2 regions of the Clostridium pabulibutyricum genome follow, and region 1 is predicted to be linked to the other one. Evidence: riboswitches for the same ligand, from Rfam matches in the RefSeq annotation. Region 1 holds a riboswitch; the other holds the start of a gene.
What was found. Region 1 has a riboswitch for thiamine pyrophosphate ahead of thiM (hydroxyethylthiazole kinase). Riboswitches for the same ligand answer to the same signal wherever they lie in the genome.

Region 1 (7,892 bases):
CAAAATTTCTCTTGACCTGGAATGTCTTATGTGATATTATAATTTATGTTGTTTGTCAAATATGCCGATGTGATGGAATTGGCAGACTTGCTTGACTCAAAATCAAGTGTCTTCGGGCGTGTCGGTTCGAATCCGACCATCGGCACCATGAATCATAAAAAAACCTCATTACTTAAATGAGGTTTTTTTCATTTGTGTTCTGGGATAATCCAAACTTCAATCTTTGTATTTTAAAACCAACCTCAGCAAACATTTCCGGCCAGCATCTGACATAACTTTCTACTTCCCTGGATAACAGCTCAAAAAAAGTGCTTTCATTAATTTCGGCGCTCAAATACTTTTCTTCACATTTCGCCAGCTCTTCAATTTCACTCTGACTAAATTCTGCAATTTCATTTTTCTTTATATCCAACACTGAAATCAATTCATAATGAACCTTATACAACATATCAGGAATACCTTTTATATTCTTTCTAATGCAGTCTTTTTGCTCCTTGTCAAGTCTCCTCCAGCATTCATCCGGTTTAATACCATCAACCTCATGTTTTTCATATATACTCATTAATTTATAATTAAAAACAATACAAAGTTCTTCAATTCTCTCACTAAAAAATTCTTCTTTCATCATATGACGATAAAATTCATCTTCATCAACATGAAGTCTCAACTGGTCTTTTGGCGGAAGGTACGACTGTTCCCACTTTTTGGCTCTCGTAAGCCTGCTCATTTCAAGTATGGCTTCCATTGACCTTGATTCGTGTTTATAATTGCTTATTTTAAGCAGTGCCCTCAGTACACCTCTGTCTATCTGTGCTTCTCCCCTTTCATTTATAAGATGTGGAACCTTCCTCTCAATAAGCGATCTTAAAAGCATGGCCCTTCTTATTATAAACAACTGATCATTTTTATTATCCGTTTGATTAAGTCCCAAAATATTCACATATCCTCTAAGCCTGCTTATAAAATCAGGACCTTTTGCGCTCTGAAACTCTCTGCTAAACTGCCTGTATTCAACTTCATCCGTGATATTTTCTCCACAAAATTTTTCAAACGTACTGCTTGTGCCACCTGCAAATACAAAGATAGCCTTTCCTATAGGATGTATTGAATTGTCCTCTCTGAACACACCATCCTGCATTGGGGCCAAAAAATATTTGAGCCATCCGAGTTTCTTTTCAAATGTTGAATCAAACTCGTCAAAAAATACCAACGGTATCTTTCCACTAAGAGATATGTCTCTTATATTGTGAAAACTTATAGTCAAATCAGACAATGTCTGAAACTGTGATAAATTAAAGTCCAGTTTCTCAATCAAATTAGGTGCAACGCAGGATGCAACTTGAGTTACTCCAAAAGATTTTCCAGACCCCGGTGTTCCAAATACAGCTATACACAAAGGTCTGACTGTACTTTGGGATAAAATATATTCGGACATTAGATTTTTAATGCTTTTATACGCTTCAAACTCATCTCTGTCCACAGTTTTCAATTTTCCAAACTGGGCTATTGGTATATATTTCAGTACGCTTTTTTCACCGTTTCTAACTATGTCACAGGCTATTTCCGTAAGATTTGCAGAAATTTTGTCATTTATAATGTACCATGATGACTGGTATCTTGGATTCTCTACTCCCGGGATTTCAACATCCTGTATATATTTTTTATATATAAAATCATTTTCACCTTCATTAAAAATTGAATTACTTGGAAACTCACTTTCCACAACATCTTTTCCAAAACCATGTCTGAAGTATTTTTGAGTTGCTACGATTCCTTCTCTTATTCCATCATCTATCAAATCATCCATTGACCTGTTGCTGTCTTTTCCTAAAGCAATAGCTTTTGCAAGACCTGCAGCAAAGCATGAAGTAAGTCCATACATTTTGCCTTGACCCTGTTTCAAAAGATCGCCCTCGAATGCATATGTTAAAAAATACAGTTTTGATTTGATCCCTCCTTCATTTCTATAATATATAGCACCTTCAAGACCAAGCGGTACAATCAACCTGCTGCATTTAGATAAAAAATCAAGACTTGGATTGTTTTTTATCTGCCATACAAAATCAAGTGCAGTTCTTTCCCATGAAATATTCTTGCTTATATTAACCTCTTTTGATCTTAAATCATCACCATTTATGACTACTATGGTGTCCTTCATGTAATACTTTTCTATATGTCTCCACAATTTTGTATTATCAGATGGATTATCCATCTTGTATATAATTACGGGATTACTTTCTGTTTCTTGAAGTGCCATCGGCCAGAATTTTTCATCATTGTTAAAGCCATTATTTTCATCGTCAATAATTATCATGTCGGCATTTTTATTATCATCAACAATAGGAAACAACCTTGGATCTCCAAAATATATTTCATTAAAACCAAGAAATGTTTTTACCCTGTATATCTTTTCTCCATCTTTTTGATCTGGTAAAGAGGGGAAAATTTCCAATTGTATGCTGGAACTTAAAATTCCATCAGGCAAATTATTGTTGTCACAATTTATTTCAGGTGAAACAACCTCTGCTCCTGTAGCTAAAGATACAAACTTTGCCAGAAGCAGTGCTTCACCACAGCTAAGCCTGCTACATATATGAGGATGCTGCTGCCAGCTTAAATTGCTTATATAGCTATTGTTGACTTTCCAAAACAGCCTGTTTACACATATATCACCAGATACAACAATACTAAAGTCTTCAATTTTCATAATTCCACTTCCTTTCTTTATACATATGTCCGCTCAAGATATAAATTCTAAAGCATCTTCAATATCTTCTCTGTTATTGAAGGCAAGTCTACTATAATTTTAACTAAATGTCAATAAAGTTATTGGTCTAAAACTAAAGTTGCAAATTCATATATATGTAGTAAAATTAATAGTGAAAAATGAATAAATTTTGTAGGGGTGCTTGTAAAAAAGCTGAGAAGATTTCAAATCTAACCCTTTGAACCTGATCCAGTCAAAACTGGCGTAGGAAACATACTTGTAAAGACTTTAAGGTATGTTGTTTTTAAAAATAACATACCTTTATTTTAATATATAAGAAGGAGTCGAGTAAATTGAAAGATAAAAATATGGAAAAAGTTTCAGACATATTCAATGAAATGCGTAAAAAATCTCCTCTCGTACACTGTATTACAAATTATGTTACAGTAAATGACTGTGCAAATGCACTTCTTTCTTATGGTGCATCACCTGCAATGTGTGATGCCTATGATGAGGCTTTCGATTTCACAGCTTTATCCCAATCCCTCTACATAAATCTAGGAACACTAAACCGTGAACAGGAAACATCAATCATACTGGCATCCGAATCCGCAAGAATACACAATGTACCTGTAATACTTGACCCAGTTGGATGTCCCGCAATTCCAAAAAGGGCAACTGTAATAAACAAATTGTTTGAACTTGGCCGCATAGATGCGATAAAGGGAAATGCAGGTGAAATAAACTTTCTTGCTGGAAAAGCCTCAAATGTAAAAGGTGTTGATTCCGTTGGCGGGCTTGAAAATGCCCTTGAAAGCTGCATTGAAATTTCCAAAAGACACAATTGTATTACAGCTGCAACTGGTAAAGAAGACTTTATAACTGATGGGAAAAATACCGCTATAATAAAAAACAATACTCCCATGCTGACTAAAATAACAGGGGCCGGGTGCATGCTTGGTGCATTGTGTGCAGCTACTTTAGGCTCCTCGGACGATAAATTTCTTGCTGTTGTCTGTGCAGTACTGTCCATGAATATTGCAGGAGAAGAAGCTTTTAAATCTGCAAATTCCCCTGGAAGTTTCAGAGTAAAACTAATAGATTCAATATACAATTTGACAGGAGAAAAAATTAAGGAGATGGCAAAAGTAGAATGGATATAAACTATAAATTATACCTTGTAACAGACAGACGTTTTCTTAAAGACAAGACATTGAAAGATGCTGTGGAGGAGGCTATTCTTGGAGGAGTTACCCTTGTACAGATAAGGGAGAAATATTCTTCTACAAGAGAATTTTTTGAAATTGCAGTGGATGTCAAAAAAGTTACATCATATTATAAGATCCCCCTAATAATAAATGACAGAATTGATATAGCCCAGGCCATAGATGCCGATGGAGTTCATCTCGGTCAAACTGACATGCCTCTTTTAAAAGCAAGAGAAATCCTCGGCAAAAACAAAATAATAGGAATATCTTCAGGCAGCATACAGGAAGCACTTGATGCTGAAAAAGGAGGAGCCGACTATCTTGGCATAGGTACTGTATTCAATACTGGAACAAAAAAAGACACAAAACACCCTCTCGGAATTGAAGGATTGAAAAAAATATATGACAGCATAAGCATACCCGCCGTTGCAATAGGCGGAATAAATCAAAGAAATTTTAATGACATATTGTCCACAGGTGTGGATGGAATATCAGTAGTTTCTGCAATTCTCAATACTTCCGATATAAAAACTGCTGCTGAAAATCTGATTTTGAAATAGCCATGATTCTAAAAAAGGTTCTGCATGTTTATTCCTGCAGAACCTTTTCAATATCCGATGTTAATTTTACTATGTTCACTATTACCCTAGATGCCTTCTCCATTGCAAAAACAGGAATATATTCATACCTTCCATGAAAATTATGACCACCTGTGAATATATTAGGAGTTGGAAGTCCCATAAATGACAGCCTTGCACCATCCGTACCTCCCCTTATAGGAGATATTTTAGGTTTCACACCTGAAATTTCCATAGCCTTTTTTGCTATATCAACCACATATGCTGCCTGTTTTATCTTTTTCTTCATATTCCGGTACTGTTCTCTTATGTCAATTGCTGCAATACTGCTCCCATATGTTTTTTTAAGTTTATTCACACATTCAAGCATAAAATTTTTTCTGTATTCAAATTTTTCTTCACAGAAATCCCTTATTATATAACTGAGATTTGTCTCTTCAATATTTCCATTCATTGAAACAAGATGATAGAACCCTTCGTATCCACTCGTAGCCTCCGGAATCTCATCTTTCGGAAGCATATTCATGAATTCATTTGCAACATTCATTGAATTTATCATTTTTCCCTTCGCATATCCAGGATGAACATTTACTCCAAATATTGTGAGTTTTGCTGCAGCTGCATTGAAATTCTCATACTCAAGTTCTCCTATTTCGCCACCATCTACAGTATATGCAAATTGTGCCCCGAATTTCTCCACATTAAAATTGTCAGCACCTCTTCCTATTTCCTCATCGGGAGTAAAACATATCTTTATATCTCCATGTTCTATCTCATGATGCAGTGAAATATACTCAACTGCATGCACAATTTCCGATATTCCAGCTTTGTCATCAGCTCCAAGCAAAGTATTTCCATCCGTAGTTATAAGTGTTTTTCCAATATAATTTTTTATTTCAGGAAAATCACGTGTTCTAAGTACCGTGCCTTTTAAACTGTCAAGCACGATATCTCCCCCATCATAGTTTTCAATTATTAATGGCTTTACATTTTTCCCTGAGACCTCGGGACTTGTATCCATATGTGCTATGAATCCTACCGTTGGAATTTTTTTACTTGTATTTGAAGGAAGACATCCCATTACATAGCCATTTTTATCAACAGATACCTCTGAAAGTCCAATGTTTTTCAATTCCAAGCACAACTGCTTTGCAAACTCAAGTTGCCTCACAGTACTTGGCGAACTGGATGACTCTTCACTGGACTGCGTATCAAATTTTATATATCTCAAAAACTTATCATAGACTTTTTCCACTTTGCTTCACCTTCCCCATCAAAACAGGTTTACCTATACTGAAAAGATACAGGTACTTTTCCTTGACTATTTTTCCCGTTATGCTTTCAAGCGCTTTTGAATAGTATTTAATCTGTATCTTATATTTATTCTTTATATCATCGATATTTTCTACATAATCAGTTTTATAATCAACCAGCACCAATCCATCTTCCTCTTCAAAGTAACAATCTATTATTCCCTGAAGAAGTACTTTTTCATTCTTTGAAATATAATCCGGAAGATTGTCATATATCTCTCCACTTTCTACTTCCATATAGAAAGGCACCTCCCTGCGTACATTCAAAGATTTTTTAATTCTCATTCCCAGATCAGATTTAAAAAATTGAAATATCTTCGACGGGGAAATGAACTTTATATCCTCTTTTCTCATAAATTCCCTGTTTGCAAGACTTTCTATCTGCAATATTATATTTTCAATTTTCTCCGTATCACTTATATTTATATGCTGCATTACAAGATGCATAAGTGTACCTCTATATGCAGGTGAAATCTCTTTTTTATCGCGCATAAAATCCGGTATTCTGATTTCCAAACCTTTATTTTCATCAAAATTGGCATTATATTCATTAGAGTCGTCAATAAATCTTTTCTTAAGTTCTGATACAGAAAATTTAGCCGGAATAATTGAAGCATCATAATATTTGTATTTCCAATCAAGTCTCCTGTTAATTTCATCAAAGTATGAACTTTTTCCGCATTCAATTTCAAGACTTTTTATTTCATCTACAATATCAGATTTTTTATTTTCCTTTGGAATATCCGCAATTTTATTTTTATTCCAAAGTTTTACATTCCATTTTGAAACACCCTTAACATCATGAAATTTTGTATAACTGCCTGCAGATGCATCTCTTATTACATTTCCATCTTTGTGTCTGACAAGTGCTTCACATATCCAGTCCATATAGTTCCTCGCCTTTAAAAGAGTGTATGAAGGAACTATTTTTTCACCGTTTATGGACTCTTCACACCACTTTTCAACAGACTTTTCAAGGTTAGCCACTGATCCGGTTATAATAAGCTTTTCTTTCGCCCTTGTAAAAGCAACGTATAGTATTCTCATCTCCTCCGACAAGGTTTCATTCTTGAGCTTATTTTTAAATATTTCCTTTACTACAGTTGTATACTTTACTCTTCTTACACAATCAACGTAATCAGATGCTATTCCAAGCTTCTCGTCAAACATAACAGGTTCCTTCATATCCATGGTATTAAAATTTTTGCCTGCACCTGCAAGAATCACTACTGGAAATTCAAGTCCCTTACTTTTATGTATGCTCATTATCCTAACCACATTTTCATTTTCACCAAGTACTTTCGCGCTTCCCATATCGCCACTGCTCATTCTAAGCTTGTTTATGAAGTTTATAAAATTAAACAGTCCCTTGTAACTTGTTTTTTCATACTGCTCCGCTTTTTGAAAAAGCATCCTGAGGTTTGCCTGCCGCTGAATACCTCCCGGCATAGCACCTGCAAATCCATAATACCCGGTATCCATGTAAATGTACCATAAAAACTCATCTATGGACATATACAATACCTTTTTTCTCCAAATATGCAATCTATTCATAAACTTAGTTATTTTACATTTTAATTCGTCACTGGTTTCATCAGACTTAACACACTCGCTCATGGCCTTGTAAAATGGCATATCTTTATTTGAAATTCTTATATCTATAAGTTCTTCTGGAGAAAAATTTTCTATTGGCGAACGCAAAACTGCAATAAGAGGTATATCCTGAATTGGATTATCTATTATACCTAGAACACTCATTATTGTCTTTATCTCAATTGTATCAAAATATCCCGTAGAAACATCTGCAAACACCGGTATACCACAATTATTAAACTGTTCTACAAAAACCGGAGATAAACCCTTTGTAGAACGCATTAGGACAACTATATCACTGTAGGCTATGCCCCTATAACAAGCTTTTGTCTTGTCATATACACAAACGCCCGATTGTACAAGTTCCTCTATTTTTTTTGCAACAAGCCTTGCCTCAGCCTGTACACCGTCAAAATTTTCTTCTCCTTCGCTTTCATTAGACCTGTCTATTATATGAAGTTCCACACTTTCATTCTCAAAAGTACTGAGCTCG
Region 2 (7,892 bases), on a different contig from region 1:
GCCATAAATCATTGTCTCATATAGCTTTAAGGCACTTTCAGAATTCAAAGAGGTTGGAAAGATGCCACCTATAACATTTCTTTTTCTCAGCTATCTCAACGTTTTCCATACCTATATAATTCATTATAAGATAAAATCCGTTCTACTTTGCTAATTTTATGTTTTTAAGTATGGTTTTACCTGATAATGTAGTTTCTCGATTAAATGATATGCCTGCTGAAATATAGTAATTCATTAACCTTACAGCTTCTCTAGCACATTTTATTTGCAGATTATCATCTTTCCACGATCCAATCTTTGCCATCATCTCATCAGTATTTATTCTTATTTCATTCTTATTCTCATTATAATAAATTAATTTGTATATGGAACTCTTTCCAGCACCATTTACACCTGAAAATATAGTATATATCTTCATGTTATCCCCTACTTATAACTTTCATTTGATTTCTTTGAAGAATCATATTTGATATATTTGCATAGAAGTCTTTTTCTTCTGCTGTTTTTGCCTTTTGAAATAATTTCATCACATCACTATATGAATAACTTAAAAAAATATCGTATAAACTTTTTTCTCTATTTTCCATATAATACACCTCCAAATAAATCTAAATTAATATTTGAATAAAATTTATCTTACTTATTTTCCTTTGATTTATTTTTATTTATACATCTCATGTTAAGGTTCAACAAACCTGTGTAAAATAGCCATTCTTTATTTTCATTATATACCCTGAAACCTTATAAATAAAGAGTTTCTTTGAAATTTTTCCAACCGTTTTTCATTTTTCAAAAATAGAATAAAAAAAGTACTCTAAACCACTAAAATATATAGCTTTAGATCACTTTTTAATTTTACGGAGGTTGGAAAAATTCTCAGAAGTCAAAAACTTAATAGACATGCCACAAGACCTGATAAATAACCTTCTTTAAATTTTTTTAATGATTTTTCATATTAATAAAAAATATAGGAGATCACTATAAATCATTGAAATTAGAGCATTCATAGCAATTTTGTACAAAGATATGCTTGGAAACTTAGAGACACAGAAATTTGTTTTCCAATGTACAACAAACTGCCTGTCCTCAAAACAGCTCTTGTCCCAATTTTCAAGATAGCCGAAAATACATTTCATATGTTCCGGGGAAACAGTTTCATCGCTGATTTCGCCAATCACTTTCGCCAGCGATTGCCGTCTTGTATCTAATTCCTCAATCCTGCCGTTTGCGTTTTAAAAAATCACAAATTTTAGCGAATGGCTACACCCTACCAAACAACAGTTTTTTATTCTTGTTTAGCAGTAGTTTATTGTGATTGTATAATTTAGTAATTGTTTCTTTATAGGCTAAATATGTGCAATGACCCTTAATCTCCTATAATTAGCAGTCCAAAAAGTTCCATTCCATAGTTTGGGCTGTACCTTGTCCAACATTTTTTTAAAATTAAATCTTGTTCAACATCTGAAAATCTTTCTAAATTTGTTTCAAAAAACTGTTTTGCCCAATTGCATAAACCTTTCTCGCAATCTTTCAAGGGCGTTGGATGATCATAATCATATATTTTTTCAATAAAAAATCCGTGTTTTTCTAACAGAAAGCCAAATAAATCAACGATTTGGAAATTAAATCTCGAGATAAAAGGGACTTCCTACGTCCTGTAAAACGCTCCCAAACCATTGTTCTATGGTTTTGATATTTCCGCATTCACCAAATTCACAAACAAGTTTTCCAGAGGACTTTAATGACTGCTGTAAATATGGCATTTCTAATACATTCATTACTTTAAAGTCCAATTTTGGATACTCCTACTTCGCTTTTTCAATCATATCCGAAGAACCATCAATGCCTAAAATGTAGTTACAAAGTTTTGCTAACTCCGCAGTTAATACACCTGTTCCACAACCTAGATCTAAAATTTTTTAGGTTTTATCATTAGGAACAAATTCCAGAGGCCCTTTCCCATATTCGACAACAAAGTCGTGCTTATTGTCATATAATTTTGAGTTTCATTTCATTTTTTCCTCCATTTCCGATGTATAAATTAATCTTTTATCCTTTACACATCAATCGACTACGCAATAACTATATACTTGGATAAATAACCATGTTATAAATAACACATTGTTGCTGATAAGGATTGTTATAGGCATGAAAAACATTAGCACGAAAGCAAAGTGCTTGTTTTTCTTTTAAAATAATTTTTGTACTTACTTCTATTTCTAACATCCCTTGTACTACTAAAACGTATTCTTCCACACCATCAAGATGCTTTTTAAACTTATGGTGATATTCCGCATCTAATTCTATGTAGTATATTTCTATATTGAGAGTAGGATCAAAAGAAAAAATTGGGAAAGCTCTCATTCGTACATTATCTTCGATAATAGGCTCTTTGGATTGCGTATCATCTATTTCCAGTTCCTCGAATAAAAAAGATAGAGGAACCTTTAATCCTACTGCTATTTTCCAGAGTGTTGTAATAGTGGGAGATATCGTCTCATTTCTATTTGCCCTAGCATAGGCTTGCTAACATCTGTAAGTTTAGCAACATCTTCAATGGTAAGATTTCTAGTCGCTCGTATTTCTCTTAATCGTTCTCCTATTTTGTAGTATAATGTTTATTGTAAGACATTAAGGGGCACAGCCGTCATGACAAAAAAATACAAATATGCCATAGCTGACAAAATATTTGCTATATTCATCGTAACATTAATGATAGTACTTGTAATTACAATACCAATAGCTCTATTTTGCATGGGAATATTACTAATGTTTAAGAAAAATATTATAATACTGAAAGGTACCGGAAATATCCAATATATATTACTCGCCGCTAAATTTATGTTATTAACAATTATTGTACTATATATATTCTCACTTATTTTCAACTCACTATTTCAAGAAAGCAGCGGTATGAAAAAACATATAACAGGCTTTACACTAATGTATTCAACAATACTCTTATATAAATCACTGTATTCCTATTTTTCAATTAACTCCCTTAATGCAAAATTACTAATAAGAAAAGAAGGCATCTTCTGGGTTTCAATATATTTATTTAGTTTATATGTTTTTAAAGAAGTAACTTTTCGTCTAATAGAAAAACTCTATAAAAAGCTAATACTTAGCAAAAGAAAATAAATGCTATTCAAAAAAATTTGCATACTTAGAAGATATATGGTATGATTTTCACAAAAAGGGAGCATATTTAAATATGCTGAGAGGAAGTATATACTTCGACCTATAACTTGATTCGGATAATGCCGACGTAAGGAAATATTTAATTTATGCTGTTTTATATGCTTTATGAGTATAGATGGAATGTGCCTTACAAGGTATATTCCATTTTTTATATTTAAAAAGCAGTGGGGGAGCGCCCAAAGCTTTAAATAAAACTACAACTAAATAGCGAGGGAACTTGTATTTCAAGGTGAGAGGAAGCTTTTGAGCTTCGACCGACCAATATGATTTGTCATATAGGGAATTGCTATTTGGTTACTCTAAAATTATACCTGCAATAATGATGTTTATTTCCTATGTGATAAATTTAGAAAATAAATATTATTATGGAGGTATTTTATTATGGAAAAAAACTCGAAACTATTAAAAAAACTTATGCTGGCAATGATGGTGGCAATGGGAGTTGTGATTTCACCAATTCTTCGTATAGAAGGAATGTGTCCTATGTCTTCTGTTATAAATATTACATGCGCAGTTTTTCTGGGACCATGGTATGCACTGCTGTGTGCTGTTTGTATTGGAATCATCAGAATGTTTATTATGGGAATTCCGCCTTTAGCTCTGACAGGCGCTGTTTTTGGAGCTTTTTTAGCAGGGCTTCTATATAAGACATCCAAAAACACTTTAATTTTTGCAGTTTTAGGTGAAGTTATAGGAACAGGCATAATAGGTGCTATTGTCTCATCACCCATTATGACATATTTCTGGGGTAAAACAGGACTTTCACTTATGTTTTATATTCCTTTATTCTTTACGGCTACAATTATCGGTGGAACAATTTCCTTTATTTTTTTAGGGGCATTAAGCAAAACTGGAATGCTTATAAAGATTCAAAAAGACCTGGGGGTAAAAATCTATGACAAATCAACAGATACTGATAAACAATCTATTGCAAATAAAACACAATATTAAAATAAAAAAACCTCTTATTCATTATATTACAAATCCAATTTCAATAAATGATTGTGCAAATGTAATACTCTCTATTGGGGCAAAGCCTATCATGGCCGAACACCCTCTGGAAGTTTCTGAAATTACATCCGCATCTGATGCGCTTGGAATTAACCTTGGAAATATAACCGACGTCAGAATGAAATCCATGTTGATTTCAGGCAAAACGGCCTTTAAAGAAAAGATTCCTCAAGTAATTGATCTTGTTGGCGTTGGCTGCAGTAAATTAAGGCTTAATTATGCAAAAGAGTTTATTTCTCAGTGCCATCCAGATGTAATTAAAGGTAATTTATCTGAAATAAAAACAATTTGTGGTGTTCAAAGCAATGCAAAAGGAATAGATGCAGGCGAATATGATAAGCTGACAGATGCCAATATAGAAATCATGAAGAAATTATCTCTTAAAACAAATTCTATTATTGCAGCCACTGGTGCGGTGGATGTAATAACTAACGGCAGCGAAACATGTTTAATAAAAAACGGCTGTGAAATGCTTTCAATGGTAACAGGTACAGGATGTATGGTTACTGCGCTTATAACAAGTTATATTTCTTCATCAGATATATTTTATGGTACTATTTTAGCTGTATCGCTTATAGGAATATGCGGAGAACTTTCTCAGCATGTTACCGGTATAGGAAGCTTTAGAACTGCTCTTATAGACAATTTATTTACAATTTCTGATAATACTATAATAAATGAAATCTATTTAAAAATTCTCTAGTTTCTCTTCCAATATCCTTTGACTTTGTATAATAAATATATGGATTTTGAACACTCATTTTAACCAAATTTTTTTTATCACTTTGTGAAAAACAATTTTCATCTTCCCTTGGATAAGCGGCTGTATAATACTCAGCATATACTCCAGATATGGAATGCGGCATAAGTACATATGGCCCATCAATCTTTGCTTTTTTCAAAGCCGTTCTAGTCTCATCTACAATAGTTTTCTTTCCTCTCCCCACCGAATATACATGAATTTTTTTATTATCAACCTCAATCATCCTGCCTAATGGCTTTACATCATTTCTTTCTCTATACTTTCGCACCTGAGCCACTGTACAGACAACTACAGACAATACCAATAATAAAATAAAGCCCTTTGCTAATATTCTTGATATCTTTTTAAGCATTATTTCCACCTTCCTCATATACCATATTTACATAGTTACTACTTATAAAAATATAAAATAATGTCATTATTCCTAAATATACCCCCAAAGAAATGGTAAATTGAATTTTAAAAGAAAAATTCATTATTTGCTCCAGCATCCTCATCGCAACCATACTATGTAATACAGCTATACTTCCCGGCAAAATAAAAAACATCATAACCTGCATATAGACAGATTTTTTTATTTGATTTCTACTCATACCAAGTTTCTTCAAGATAACATATTGCTCCCTATCCATAAATGCATCCTTTAATATCTTAAAATATATTGTGCTGAACATTGAAAGCATAAATATCACAGACATTACCATACCCAGAAAATAAAATATTTCAGCCGCATAATAATCCCAGGTGTGTTGATTTATATATGTGTATATTTTCACTTTAGCTGCTGACTTTTCAATTTCAGATATTAATTGATTATAATTTTGATTTTCTTCAATTTTGACAAAACTTAAAGTTCTCTCCTTGAAACCTTTTTTTGCCTTTTCATATTCTCTATCTTCTAATACATATACATTTTTGATTCCAAACTTATCTATAATTCCGGTAAAAGGAATGTCATCCTTTTGAGCCTTTATAAAATAATCCTTATTATTTATCTCTATTTCCTTTTCATCAAGATTAAAAGGAGATGATAAAGTTGATGCGCTGGATATAAAAACAACTCCTTTTCCTTTAGGCTCAATATAGTTTGGATATTTATAATGTATAAATTTAAAATTCTTTCTTAAAGTTGAATTGCTTATTATAACCGCTTCACGATTATAGTCTACCTTTTTAGTGTAATTTTTATATGAGACATTTCCCAATATAAATTTATTTTCATTGATTTGATTCTTTAGAATCATCTTTGACATTTTCTGTTTTGAGGCTTTGTCATAGGTTTCATAGCAAAAACTATACGGTGTCTCCTTTACCTCCTGTCTTTTTGCAATTTCCTTAAAAGACAGACTAAGTCCAAGAGCCGTTATTGCTGCTGCACACAATATAGCTGTCATTGCAAGATTTCTATAATTGTCTCTGAGTCTGAAATAAACATTTGAAATACTTAATAATCTGGCTTTTCTGTATATAAATTTTTTATTTTTAATTATTCTATGAAAAACTACAGCCATAAAGCTTTGAAAAAAGAAATACGTACCAATTGAAACGCATAATAGCGCCAAAACAGATGAAAGCATCAAATCTATCTCCCATTTTTTAATCATTACTGCAGCTGCATATCCAAATAAAATAAGTGTTATTCCTAAAACGCCTTTAAAATATTTTAGTCGCTGAGGCCCCTCTTTTAACTTTACAGCATTCATCATATCTATAAGCTTGCTTCTTTTCACTATTCTATATTTTCTGTAAGCTACTGCCGCAAAAATACATGAGAATACCAAAATTACTGTATATATTGAATTTAACGATATCTGGAAAGGTATATCTACATTTAAATGAATTGACTTTGCTAAAAGCATAAAGAATAATTTGGATAATATTATTCCAAATACAAGTCCGCTTAATATTGAAAGTACTCCAATAAACAAGCTTTCTATAATAAATACTTGAGTTATTTTTGATTTTTTAACACCGATCAGCATGTACAATGCAGTCTCTTTCTGCCTATTTAACATAAAAAATTTATCTGCACTAAATATAAAGTACACTACCGTACATATTAAAACAAATCCACACGAAATACTAACTGTAGTTGCAGCTTGAAGTCTTTGACTTATTGATATAAAAGCATAATTATTTTTTATTGATAAAAAGTTATAAAGTGCTGCGGCAGATACAGTTGTAATTAAAAGATATAGTTTATATACCTTTATATTATTTTTAAAAAGCTTATAGGAAAGTCTAAAACAATTCATTTCTTTCTCCCCCCATTATCGCCGTCATATTGATAACCTTTTTAAACATGTCACTTCTTACTCCACTGCTATTTATCTCACCGCTTATAATTCCATCTTTAAGGAATATAACTCTGTTTGCATAGCTTGCAGCTCTTGAATCATGAGTCACCATTACAATTGTAGTATTAGAAGTTTTATTTATATTTGTAAAACAATCTAAAACTTCCGCAGAAGATTTAGAATCCAAAGCTCCTGTTGGTTCATCTGCAAAAATCACCTTTGGAGCAGCAATTACTGCCCTCGATATCGCTGCTCTCTGCTTTTGCCCTCCAGAAAGCTCATACGGATACTTATCAAGGTATTTCTCTATGCCAAGAAGCCTTGTAATATCATGAATTCTTTTAACTATTACCTCAATATTCTCATCATTTAATGTCATAGGCAATGCTATGTTATCTCTTATTGTCATAGTGTCTAATAGATTAAAGTCTTGAAAAATAAAGCCAATTGTCTTTGCCCTAAATCTTGCTAAATCATCTTCTTTTAAAGTGCTTATATCCTTCCCGTCAATTATGACTTTTCCCGAGGTTCCCTTATCTATCGTAGACATGATATTTAGAAAAGTAGTTTTTCCTGACCCTGAAGGACCCATTATACTAATAAACTCCCCTTCATTAATC

Region 2: it holds a riboswitch for thiamine pyrophosphate, as region 1 does, so the genes downstream of both, thiW (energy coupling factor transporter S component ThiW) here and thiM (hydroxyethylthiazole kinase) in region 1, are expected to answer to the same signal.

The regions. Positions count from the first base shown of each region.
Region 1 is NZ_JBZAYZ010000003.1:8,098-15,989, forward strand. Features, by position in the region: tRNA gene AC4CVH_RS05200 (tRNA-Leu) at 64-148, shown strand; gene AC4CVH_RS05205 (Ryanodine receptor Ryr) at 173-2,707, opposite strand; TPP riboswitch at 2,892-2,995, shown strand; gene thiM (hydroxyethylthiazole kinase) at 3,061-3,870, shown strand; gene thiE (thiamine phosphate synthase) at 3,861-4,475, shown strand; gene pepT (peptidase T) at 4,504-5,748, opposite strand; gene addA (helicase-exonuclease AddAB subunit AddA) at 5,732-7,892, opposite strand, start outside.
Region 2 is NZ_JBZAYZ010000007.1:6,089-13,980, reverse strand. Features, by position in the region: partial or broken gene AC4CVH_RS08875 (ATPase) at 80-418, opposite strand; gene AC4CVH_RS08870 (hypothetical protein) at 420-587, opposite strand; gene AC4CVH_RS08865 (hypothetical protein) at 1,623-1,793, opposite strand; gene AC4CVH_RS08860 (methyltransferase domain-containing protein) at 1,806-1,916, opposite strand; gene AC4CVH_RS08855 (cupin domain-containing protein) at 2,083-2,364, opposite strand; gene AC4CVH_RS08850 (helix-turn-helix transcriptional regulator) at 2,460-2,603, opposite strand; gene AC4CVH_RS08845 (hypothetical protein) at 2,650-3,141, shown strand; TPP riboswitch at 3,187-3,292, shown strand; gene thiW (energy coupling factor transporter S component ThiW) at 3,583-4,152, shown strand; gene thiM (hydroxyethylthiazole kinase) at 4,130-4,915, shown strand; gene AC4CVH_RS08830 (hypothetical protein) at 4,881-5,327, opposite strand; gene AC4CVH_RS08825 (FtsX-like permease family protein) at 5,320-7,230, opposite strand; gene AC4CVH_RS08820 (ABC transporter ATP-binding protein) at 7,217-7,892, opposite strand, start outside.